One region of the Kitasatospora sp. NBC_00458 genome, then DNA from elsewhere that is predicted to be linked to it. Evidence: riboswitches for the same ligand, from Rfam matches in the RefSeq annotation. Region 1 holds a riboswitch; the other holds the start of a gene.
The links. A riboswitch is a leader RNA that binds a small molecule or an ion and turns the genes downstream of it on or off. The one in region 1 is predicted to bind cobalamin.

Region 1 (4,500 bases):
CGGCTGGAACAACGCCTCCGAGGCGCAGTACCGGCTGGCCCGGCGGACCTGCGGTTTCGCCTGCCGCAACTACCTCGCCAACGGCATCTCCTGCATCATCGACGACGCCGTCTTCCCGGACCGCCCGGCGATCGGCCTCGGCGGCTGGAAGCGGCACATCGGGCCGGGCATGATCCCGGTGGTGCTGCTGCCCAGTCTGGACTCGGTGCTCAGCCGCAACGCGCGGCGCAGCGGCAACCGGCGGCTCGGGGACGAGGAGGTCGCCCGGATCCACGGGCGGATGGCCGGCTGGTACAACTCCGGGCTGCCGATCATCGACAACTCCCACCTGGACGTCGCGGCGACCGCCGCCGAGCTGGACCGGGTGATCCTGGCCCGGCTGCTGGGCATCCCGGTGCGCTGAGCGGTCGGTCCGACGGGCCGCTCGTCCGTTCGTCCGACCGGCTGCCCGTCCGTTCGTCCGGCGGTCCGACAGTCCGTTCGTGCGGCTGTCCGTGCGGCTGTCCGCCGGCCCGGTCTGTCGGTGCCGGCTGAGAAGATGGACGGGTCCTGATCGCACCACCAGGGGGAGCCGCGCCCGTGCCGGAAGGCCACATCATCCACCGTCTCGCCGCCGAGAACCACCGGGCCTTCGGTGGCCGTCCGGTCCGTGCCACCAGCCCGCAGGGCCGGTTCGCGGACAGCGCCGCACTGATCGACGGGCAGGAGCTGGTCGCGGCCGAGGCCACCGGCAAGCACCTGTTCCTGGGCTTTGCGGACGACGCGTGGGTCCACGTCCACCTCGGCCTCTACGGCGGCTTCAGCTTCGGGGACGGGCCGGCTCCGGCGCCGGTCGGCCTGGTCCGGCTGCGGCTGGAGAACGACGACCACTTCGCCGACCTGCGCGGCCCCAACACCTGCGCGCTGATCACCGGCGAGGAGAAGGCGGCCGTCGCCGCCCGGCTCGGGCCCGACCCGCTGCGGGCCGACGCCGACCCGGAGCTCGCCTGGCGGCGGATATCCGGCAGCCGGACGACGGTCGCGGCGCTGCTGATGGACCAGAAGGTGCTGGCGGGGGTCGGCAACGTCTACCGCGCCGAGGTGCTGTTCCGGCACGGCATCGACCCGCACCGGGCCGGCCGCGACCTGCGCCGCGCCGAGTGGGACGCGATCTGGGCGGACCTGGTCGCGCTGATGCGCGAGGGCGTCGGCGCGGGCCGGATCGACACCGTCCGGCCCGAGCACACCCCGGAGGCGATGGGCCGGCCGCCGCGCGTCGACGACCACGGCGGAGAGGTCTACGTCTACCGCCGGGCCGCCATGCCCTGCCTGGTCTGCGGCACCGACGTCCGCACCGAGGAGCACGCCTCGCGTAACCTCTTCTGGTGCCCGACCTGCCAGCGGGCGTAGCGGTTCCGCCGCCGCGGGGGAGCGGCGCCGGGGCGCGGCGGTCGGCCGCCGTACCCCGCCAGCCGTCCGGTCGGAGGAACGGTCAGCCGGTCGCGGCGGTGGACCCGGGACGCTCCTCGTCGGCCGTGTGACCGGGGAGCTCGATGTGCTCGCCCCCGGCGCACTCGTCGAGGAGGGGGCGCATGGCGTCGTCGACGAGCCGGTAGCGCACCACACGTCCGTCCTTCTCCCCGGCCACCACGCCCGCGGTGCGCAGCAGCCTCAGCGCCTGGGAGACGGCCGGGTCGCGCATGCCGGTGGCGACCGCCAGGTCGGTGACGGCGAGCGGCCCGGCCCGGTGCAGGGCGAGCAGCAGGGAGAGCCGCCCGGGGTCGGCGAGCAGTGAGAAGCGCTCGGCCCAGGTCCGGACCCGGTGGGCGTCGCCGATCGCCGCGATCGCCTCGCAGACCCGGTGCCCGTCGATGGTGCGGTGGCCCGCGCGGTCGGCCGGTACGAGATGCATGCCCGCATTCTTGCAGCCGGCGGGCTGTGATCCCGGACACCTGCGCAGGTGCGCAGCCTTGCAAGGGTGTTCGGGGGCCCCTACGGTGTTCCCCGCCGTGGTGCTCGGGAAGACCGGTGGCGGACCCTCAGGGGTCCCAGTCCGGAGCGGCCCTCGCCACTGTGATCGGGGGAGTCGTCGGTACCCACGACGCCACTGGACGCCTCGCGTCCGGGAAGGCGGGTACCGGAAGCCCGTAAGCCAGGAGACCGGCCACGGCATCTCACGAACGTCATTCCACGAGGTGCTGGAGCGTGATCCGCAGATGACCCTGCCCGAAACCGCCGCCGATCCGACGGCGTCGAGCGTCCTGCCGACGTTCCGCTGGAGGCGGGAGGACAGCCTCCGCACGGCCGGCCTGATGGGTGTGATCCTGGCCATGCACGTGGTGGCCTTCGGCACCCTGATATTCCTGGTCGCGCCGGAGGAGTACGAGGTCGGGACCCAGGTCTTCGGGGTGGGCCTGGGCATCACCGCCTACACCCTCGGCATGCGGCACGCCTTCGACGCCGACCACATCGCGGTGATCGACAACACCACGCGCAAGCTGATGGCGGACGGCAAGCGGCCGGTCTCGGTGGGCTTCTGGTTCGCCCTCGGGCACTCCTCGATGGTCGTGCTGATGGCGGCCCTGGTGGCGGGCGGCGCCCAGCTGGCCGGAACGCTGATGGACGACGAGTCCACCACCCACCAGTGGCTGGGCGTGGTCGGGACCTCGGCCTCCGGGGTGTTCCTCTACCTGATCGGCGCGCTCAACCTCGCGGCGCTGTTCGGCATCCTCAAGGTGTTCCGCTCGATGCGCGCCGGGCGGTACGACGAGGCCGAGCTGGAGGAGCACCTGAACGCGCGGGGCTTCCTGGCGCGGGTGCTCAACCGGGCGACCCGCTCGATCACCCGGCCGGGCCAGATGTTCCCGGTCGGGATGGTGCTCGGCCTGGGCTTCGACACCGCGACCGAGGTGTCGCTGATGGTGATGGCCGGCTCCGGTGCGGCCTCGGGCCTGCCCTGGTACGCGATCGTCTGCCTGCCGCTGCTGTTCGCGGCCGGGATGAGCCTGTTCGACACGCTGGACGGCACCTTCATGAACTTCGCCTACCAGTGGGCGTTCTCCAACCCGGTGCGGAAGGTCTACTACAACCTGACCATCACCGGGCTGTCGATCGCGGTGGCGTTCATCATCGGGACCATCGAACTGGTCGGGGTGCTGCACGAGAAGCTCGACCTCACCGACCCGGTGAGCGGCTGGATCGCGGAGATCTCGCTGGACAACGTCGGCTACGCGATCGTCGGCCTGTTCGTGGTGGTCTGGGCGGCGGCCATCGCGTACTGGCGGCTGGCGGGCGTCGAGCGGAAGTGGAGCCCGCAGCCGCTCCGACCGGCACCGGCCGCCGCTCCGGCCCCCGAGGCGGCTCCCGAGGCGGCTCCCGAGCCGGCGGGGGAGGCCGGGTAGCCCCGGCCCGGCCCGGCCCGGTCGGCGCGGCACCGGGCCGACCGGGCACGGGAGCCGCATCCGTGCGGCTCCCGGAGGCCCCTCCCGGCGCCGGACGCGGCGCCCTCCCCGGCGCCCTCCCCGGCCCCCGGAGGCCCGGCGGGCGCCGCCCCCGTGCCCGGGTGGGGGCGTTCGGCGGGCGGATCGGGGTGGGGGTTCGTAGGCTCGACCCATGTCTGATGCGTACGCGGGCCGGCGGGAGCGGTTGCGGGAGCACTGCAGTGCGACCGGGGCCGACGCGGCGCTGATCACCAGGGCGGCGAACGTGCGGTACCTGACCGGGTGCCCGCCGTGCGGGGCGACGCTGCTGCTCACCCGGGACCGGGTGCTGCTGACGCTGCCCGACGACCTGCCGCCGGACGACGCGGGGGAGCACCTGATCGCCGCGGACGTCACCCGGGTGCCGGTCGCGGCCGGGGCCGACACCGCGCTGGCGGCGGCCGCCTCGGCGGCGCGGCTGGGGGTGGGCGGTCTGGCGGTGGAGGAGCACGACCTGACCGTCACCCGGCACCGCTCCGTGGCGGGGCTGGCCGAGGGCGTGCGGCTGGCCGACCTGGGCCAGGCGGTGGAGCGGCTGCGGGTGGTGAAGGACGAGCACGAGATCGCCGATCTGCGGATCGCGGCCGAGATCGCCGACCAGGCGCTCGGCGAGCTGCTGGAGTCGATCCTGGTCGGCCGGACCGAGCGGCACCTGGCGATGGAGCTGGAGCGCCGGATGATCGACCACGGCGCGGACCGGGCGGCGTTCCCGGTCTCGGTCGGCACCGGCAGCCACTCGGGCCAGCAGGCGCACCAGCCCACCGACCGGCGGGTGGAGGAGGGCGACTTCCTGACCGTGGTGCTGGGCGCCCGGTACCGCGGGTACGGGGTGTCGACCGCCCGGACCTTCGTGATCGGGGCGGCCCCGGCGCCCTGGCAGGTGGAGCTCCACCGGCTGGTGTTCCGCGCCCAGCGGGCCGGGCGGGAGGCGCTCGGACCGGGCGTCGAGCAGTACGTGCCCGACCAGGCCGCGCGGGAGATCCTGCACGCCGCCGGGCACACCGAGGCCTCTCCGCACCCGATCGGTCACGGCATCGGGCTG
Region 2 (4,500 bases), 5.0 Mb from region 1:
ATGTGGGTGTGGACCTGCGTGTCGGCGCGGACCCCGGAGGTGCTGAGCCGGAACGCCTCGGTCGCCCAGTCCAGGTACGCCGGCCGGTCGGCGGCCCGCAGCGGCAGGGTCTCGCGCAGCGCGGGCTCGTCGACCTGGACGACGGCGGCGCCGGCCGCCTCCAGGTCGGTGACCTCGTCGCGCAGTGCGAGGGCGACCTGCCGGGCGGTGTCGGCGAGGGGCTGGTCGTCGCGGACGAACGACCAGGCGAGCATGGTGACCGGTCCGGTGAGCATGCCCTTGACCGGACGCTCCGTCAGGTCCTGCGCGTAGCGGAACCATTCGACCGTCATCGGGTGCGGGCGGGAGATGTCGCCGGCCAGCACCGGCGGCCGGACGTACCGGGTGCCGTAGGACTGCACCCAGCCCTGCTGGGTGGCCAGGTAGCCGGTGAGCTGCTCGGCGAAGTACTGGACCATGTCGTTGCGCTCGGGTTCGCCGTGCACCAGGACGTCCAGTCCGGCCTTCTCCTGGTAGGCGACGACCTCGCGGACCTCCGCCTCCATCCGCTCCCGGTACCCGGTCCCGTCGAGGCGGCCGGCGCGCAGGTCGGCGCGGGCGGTGCGCAGCTCGGCGGTCTGCGGGAAGGAGCCGATGGTGGTGGTGGGGAGCAGCGGCAGGCCGAGGCGGGCGCGCTGGGCCTCGGCGCGCTCGGGGTAGGCCTGGGCGCGGCGGGCGTCCCCGGGGGTGGTGGCGGCGACGCGGGCGCGGACCGCGGGGTCGCGGGTGAGCGCGGAGGCGGCGCGGGAGGCGAGGTCGGCGCGGTTGGCGGCGAGTTCGGCGGTGATCGCGTGGACGCCCTCGCGCAGGCCCCGGGCGAGGGTGGTGATCTCGGCGGTCTTCTGGCGGGCGAAGGCGAGCCAGCGGGCCACCTGCGGGTCGAGGTCGCGTTCGCGGCCGGCGTCGAGCGGGACGTGCAGCAGGGAGCTGGACGGCGCGACGTCCACCCGGTCGGCCAGGCCGAGCAGGGTGGCGAGGGTGGTCAGCGACTTCTCCAGGTCGTTGATCCAGATGTTGCGGCCGTCCACCACGCCGGCCACGAGGCGCTTGCCGGGCAGTCCGCCGACGGCGGCGAGGTCGGCGAGGTTGGCGGCGCCGGGGCCGGTGAAGTCCAGGCCGACGCCCTCGACGGGGGCCTTGGCGAGGACCTTCAGGGCCTCGCCGGCCCGGTCGAAGTAGGTCGCGACGAGGATGCTCGGCCGGTCGGTGAGCGCGCCGAGCTCGCGGTAGACCCGGGCGGCGGCGTTCAGTTCGGCGGGGGTGCGGTCCTGGACGAGCGCGGGCTCGTCCAGCTGGACCCACTCGGCGCCGGCCGCGCGCAGGTCTCCGAGGAGTTCGGCGTAGACGGGCAGCAGCCGGTCGAGCAGGGTGATCGGCTCGAAGCCGGCGGCCACGCCGGGCGCGGGCTTGGCGAGCAGCAGGTAGGTGAGCGGGCCGACCAGTACCGGGCGGGCGCGGTGGCCGAGGGCGAGGGCCTCGCGCAGCTCGGAGACCGGCTTGGCAGAGTCGGCGGAGAAGACCGTGTCCGGCCCCAACTCGGGTACGAGGTAGTGGTAGTTGGTGTCGAACCACTTGGTCATCTCCAGTGGCGCGACGTCCTGGGTGCCGCGGGCCATCGCGAAGTAGCCGGCCAGCGGGTCGGCGTCGACGGCGGCGCGGTGGCGCGGCGGGATCGCGCCGACGGCGACCGTGGCGTCCAGCACGTGGTCGTAGAACGAGAAGTCGCCGGTAGGGACTTCGCCGATCCCGGCCTCGGCCAGCTGCCGCCAGTTGTCGCGGCGCAGGCCGGCGGCGGTGGCCTGCAGTGCGTCGGCGTCGACGCGGCCGGCCCAGTAGCCCTCGACGGCCTTCTTCAGCTCCCGGTTCGGCCCCTGCCTCGGGTAGCCGTACACGGTGGCCTGCGGGGCGGTGGAGTGCGGCGCGGCGGCCTGCGGACCTGCCTGCGCGGCGGCCTGCGGGGTGGTGGAACTCGTTGACACGGAACTCTCCTTCGCGAGTCGCGCTGCGATCCCGGGAGAGCACGCGGACGCGAAGGTACGGCAGCGGGGACGCGGCACCGAGTCGTGCCCGCCCGCTTCGCCGACCCGCCCACGAGGTCACCGAGATCACCGCGTACGGGGTGCACGCGGGCAGTGGCAGGTCTTCGGACTCGCGGGCACGCCCGCCCTTGAAGGGCGGACACCTAGTGGCCGTCGCTTCCCGGGCCCCGGTGGGGCCCAGTGCATGTGACGGCGGTCGTTCCCACTCACCGCTGCGGGGCAGTCCCGGATTCCCACCGGGTTCCCTCTTGCGACGCGCCTGCCTGGCTGGCAGGGCGAACCGACTGCGGGGCACAGCCTAGGCCCACCCGAGCCGCGCCGTCGGCGATTGTCCGGATGGCGGATGGCCGCGTGGGCGCGCAGGGCGCCGTGGCCGACACGGGCGGGCGGGGAGAGGAGCAGCGGGCGGCGGACGGCGGGCGGCGGACAGCGCGGCGGACGGGCGGGCGGTGGCCGGACAGCGGACGGACGGCACAATCGCTGTCATGCAGCACATCTTCGTCATCGGCATCGGCGCGGGCGACCCCGACCACCTGACCCTGCAGGCGGCCAAGGCCCTCGCCCGCACCGACGTCTTCTTCATCCTCGACAAGAACGAGGAACGCCAGGACATGATCCGGCTGCGCCGGCAGATCCTGGGCGAGCACGGCCGGCCCGGCCACCGCGTGGTGGAGGTGTCGGACGCGGAGCGGGACCGCACCACCCCGGCGTACGCGGCGGCCGTGGAGGACTGGCGCAGCCGCCGGGCCGACCTGGTCGAGCGGCTGGTCGCCGAGCACCTCGGCCCGGAGGAGACCGGCGCGTTCCTGGTCTGGGGCGACCCGAGCCTCTACGACAGCGTCATCGCCGTGATCGACGAGGTGCTGGCGCGCGGGGGTGCGGCGTTCGGGTACGAGGTGATCCCGGGGATCAGCAGCGTCTCGGCGCTCGCCGCGCGGCACCGCACCACGCTGACCCGGGTCGGCCGTCCGGTGCAGATCACCACGGGCCGGCGCCTCGCCGAGGGATTCCCCGAGGGCGTGGACGACGTGGTGGTGATGCTCGACGGGCGGGCCGCCTTCACCGCGGTCGACCCGGAGGGGCTGGAGGTCTTCTACGGCGCCTACCTCGGCACGCCCGACGAGATCCTCGCCGCCGGTCCGCTCGCGGAGACCGCCCCGCGGATCCGGGAGCTGCGCGAGGAGGCCCGCGTGCGCAAGGGCTGGATCATGGACACCTACCTGCTCCGCCGCACGGAGGGCTGACGCCCGCCCATGCGCCGTCCCCGCACCGGCGGGGGCGGCGCATTCGTGTGTGCGGACGGGGTCCGCGGGGCCGCGTCCGCTGGACGGGTTCCGCGAGCCGGGGAGCGGGCCGGGAGACGCGGGACGGGGTCCGCGGAACGGGTCGCACAGGAAATGCTTGACGTTTGTTGACCGCGAGTAGGTAAGGTTAGCCTCACTTCATATACAGCGTCCAACGGGAGCTGCAGATGGCCCTTCGACCATGTCGCGCCGGCCGTCCTGTCCAGCCCTGTCCGGACCAGACCCACCCCCGCCGTGCCGGCCCGGACCGTTCCGGCCTCCATCGCAGCGGCTCCGTCCGTCGGGACGGCACCCCCTGTCGTGACGGCACAGCTCGGACCGGCCCCGCCCCCGGGCGGCAGGGTCCGGCGCGGCCGGGTGTGGGCGGCACCCGCCACCTCCGCCGCCACCCTCCCGGAGGGACCGCTCCCTTGACGATCCCGCAGACAGCCCCGTACTCCACGCCGACCGCGGCTCCGAGCGCACCGCCGACCGGTTCACCGGCCGGATCACCGGGTGCGCCGCCGACCGCCGCCGGAAGCGTGCGGCGATGACCAGGACCGCCCAGCGCCTGCTCCGCCTCATCACCGGCTCCGCGCCGCCGCCGTTCGCCCTGGTGCACCGCCCCGGGACCACCGGTCCCGGCATCCTCGACGTCCTCACCGGCACGGTGAGCCACCCGGCCCGGATCGCCGACCTGCCCGTACCGGTGCCGGACACCGACGCCCCCGGCCGCCACCACGTCCTCGCCCTCCTCCCCCGCCTGCCACAGGGCGAAGGCCCCGCGCCGGGGGGACCGGCCAGGCCGGGTGGACTGACCGGGCCGGGTGGACTGACCGCGCTCACCGTCACCGAGCAGGCGCTGGCCCCGGTCGCGGAGGTGCTCGGACTGCTGCCCGGCACACCGGTCGCCCTCACCGAACCGGACGCCGGCCCCGTCGGCGCTCCCGGCGTGCCCGGCGTGCCCGGCGTGCCCGGCACCGGGCGCCCCTTCGCGGCCACCGTCGCCGACTGGTCGCCGACCGCCGCGCTCGCCCTCTTCCGGCGACTGCTGGGACGACACCCGGGCTCGTACTGGACGTTCGTCGTGCACACCGGTGACCACGCCTTCATCGGAGCCTCGCCCCGTCGCCACGTCG

Region 2: it holds a riboswitch for cobalamin, as region 1 does, so the genes downstream of both, metE (5-methyltetrahydropteroyltriglutamate--homocysteine S-methyltransferase) here and OG550_RS06980 (HoxN/HupN/NixA family nickel/cobalt transporter) in region 1, are expected to answer to the same signal.

The regions. Positions count from the first base shown of each region.
Region 1 covers NZ_CP107904.1:1,900,604-1,905,103, reverse strand. The annotation lists gene OG550_RS06995 (AAA family ATPase) at 1-403, shown strand, start outside; gene OG550_RS06990 (Fpg/Nei family DNA glycosylase) at 580-1,389, shown strand; gene OG550_RS06985 (ArsR/SmtB family transcription factor) at 1,472-1,891, opposite strand; cobalamin riboswitch at 1,973-2,162, shown strand; gene OG550_RS06980 (HoxN/HupN/NixA family nickel/cobalt transporter) at 2,196-3,380, shown strand; gene OG550_RS06975 (M24 family metallopeptidase) at 3,592-4,500, shown strand, end outside.
Region 2 covers NZ_CP107904.1:6,934,552-6,939,051, reverse strand. The annotation lists gene metE (5-methyltetrahydropteroyltriglutamate--homocysteine S-methyltransferase) at 1-1,931, opposite strand, end outside; cobalamin riboswitch at 2,157-2,379, opposite strand; gene cobF (precorrin-6A synthase (deacetylating)) at 2,564-3,322, shown strand; gene OG550_RS28285 (anthranilate synthase family protein) at 3,912-4,500, shown strand, end outside.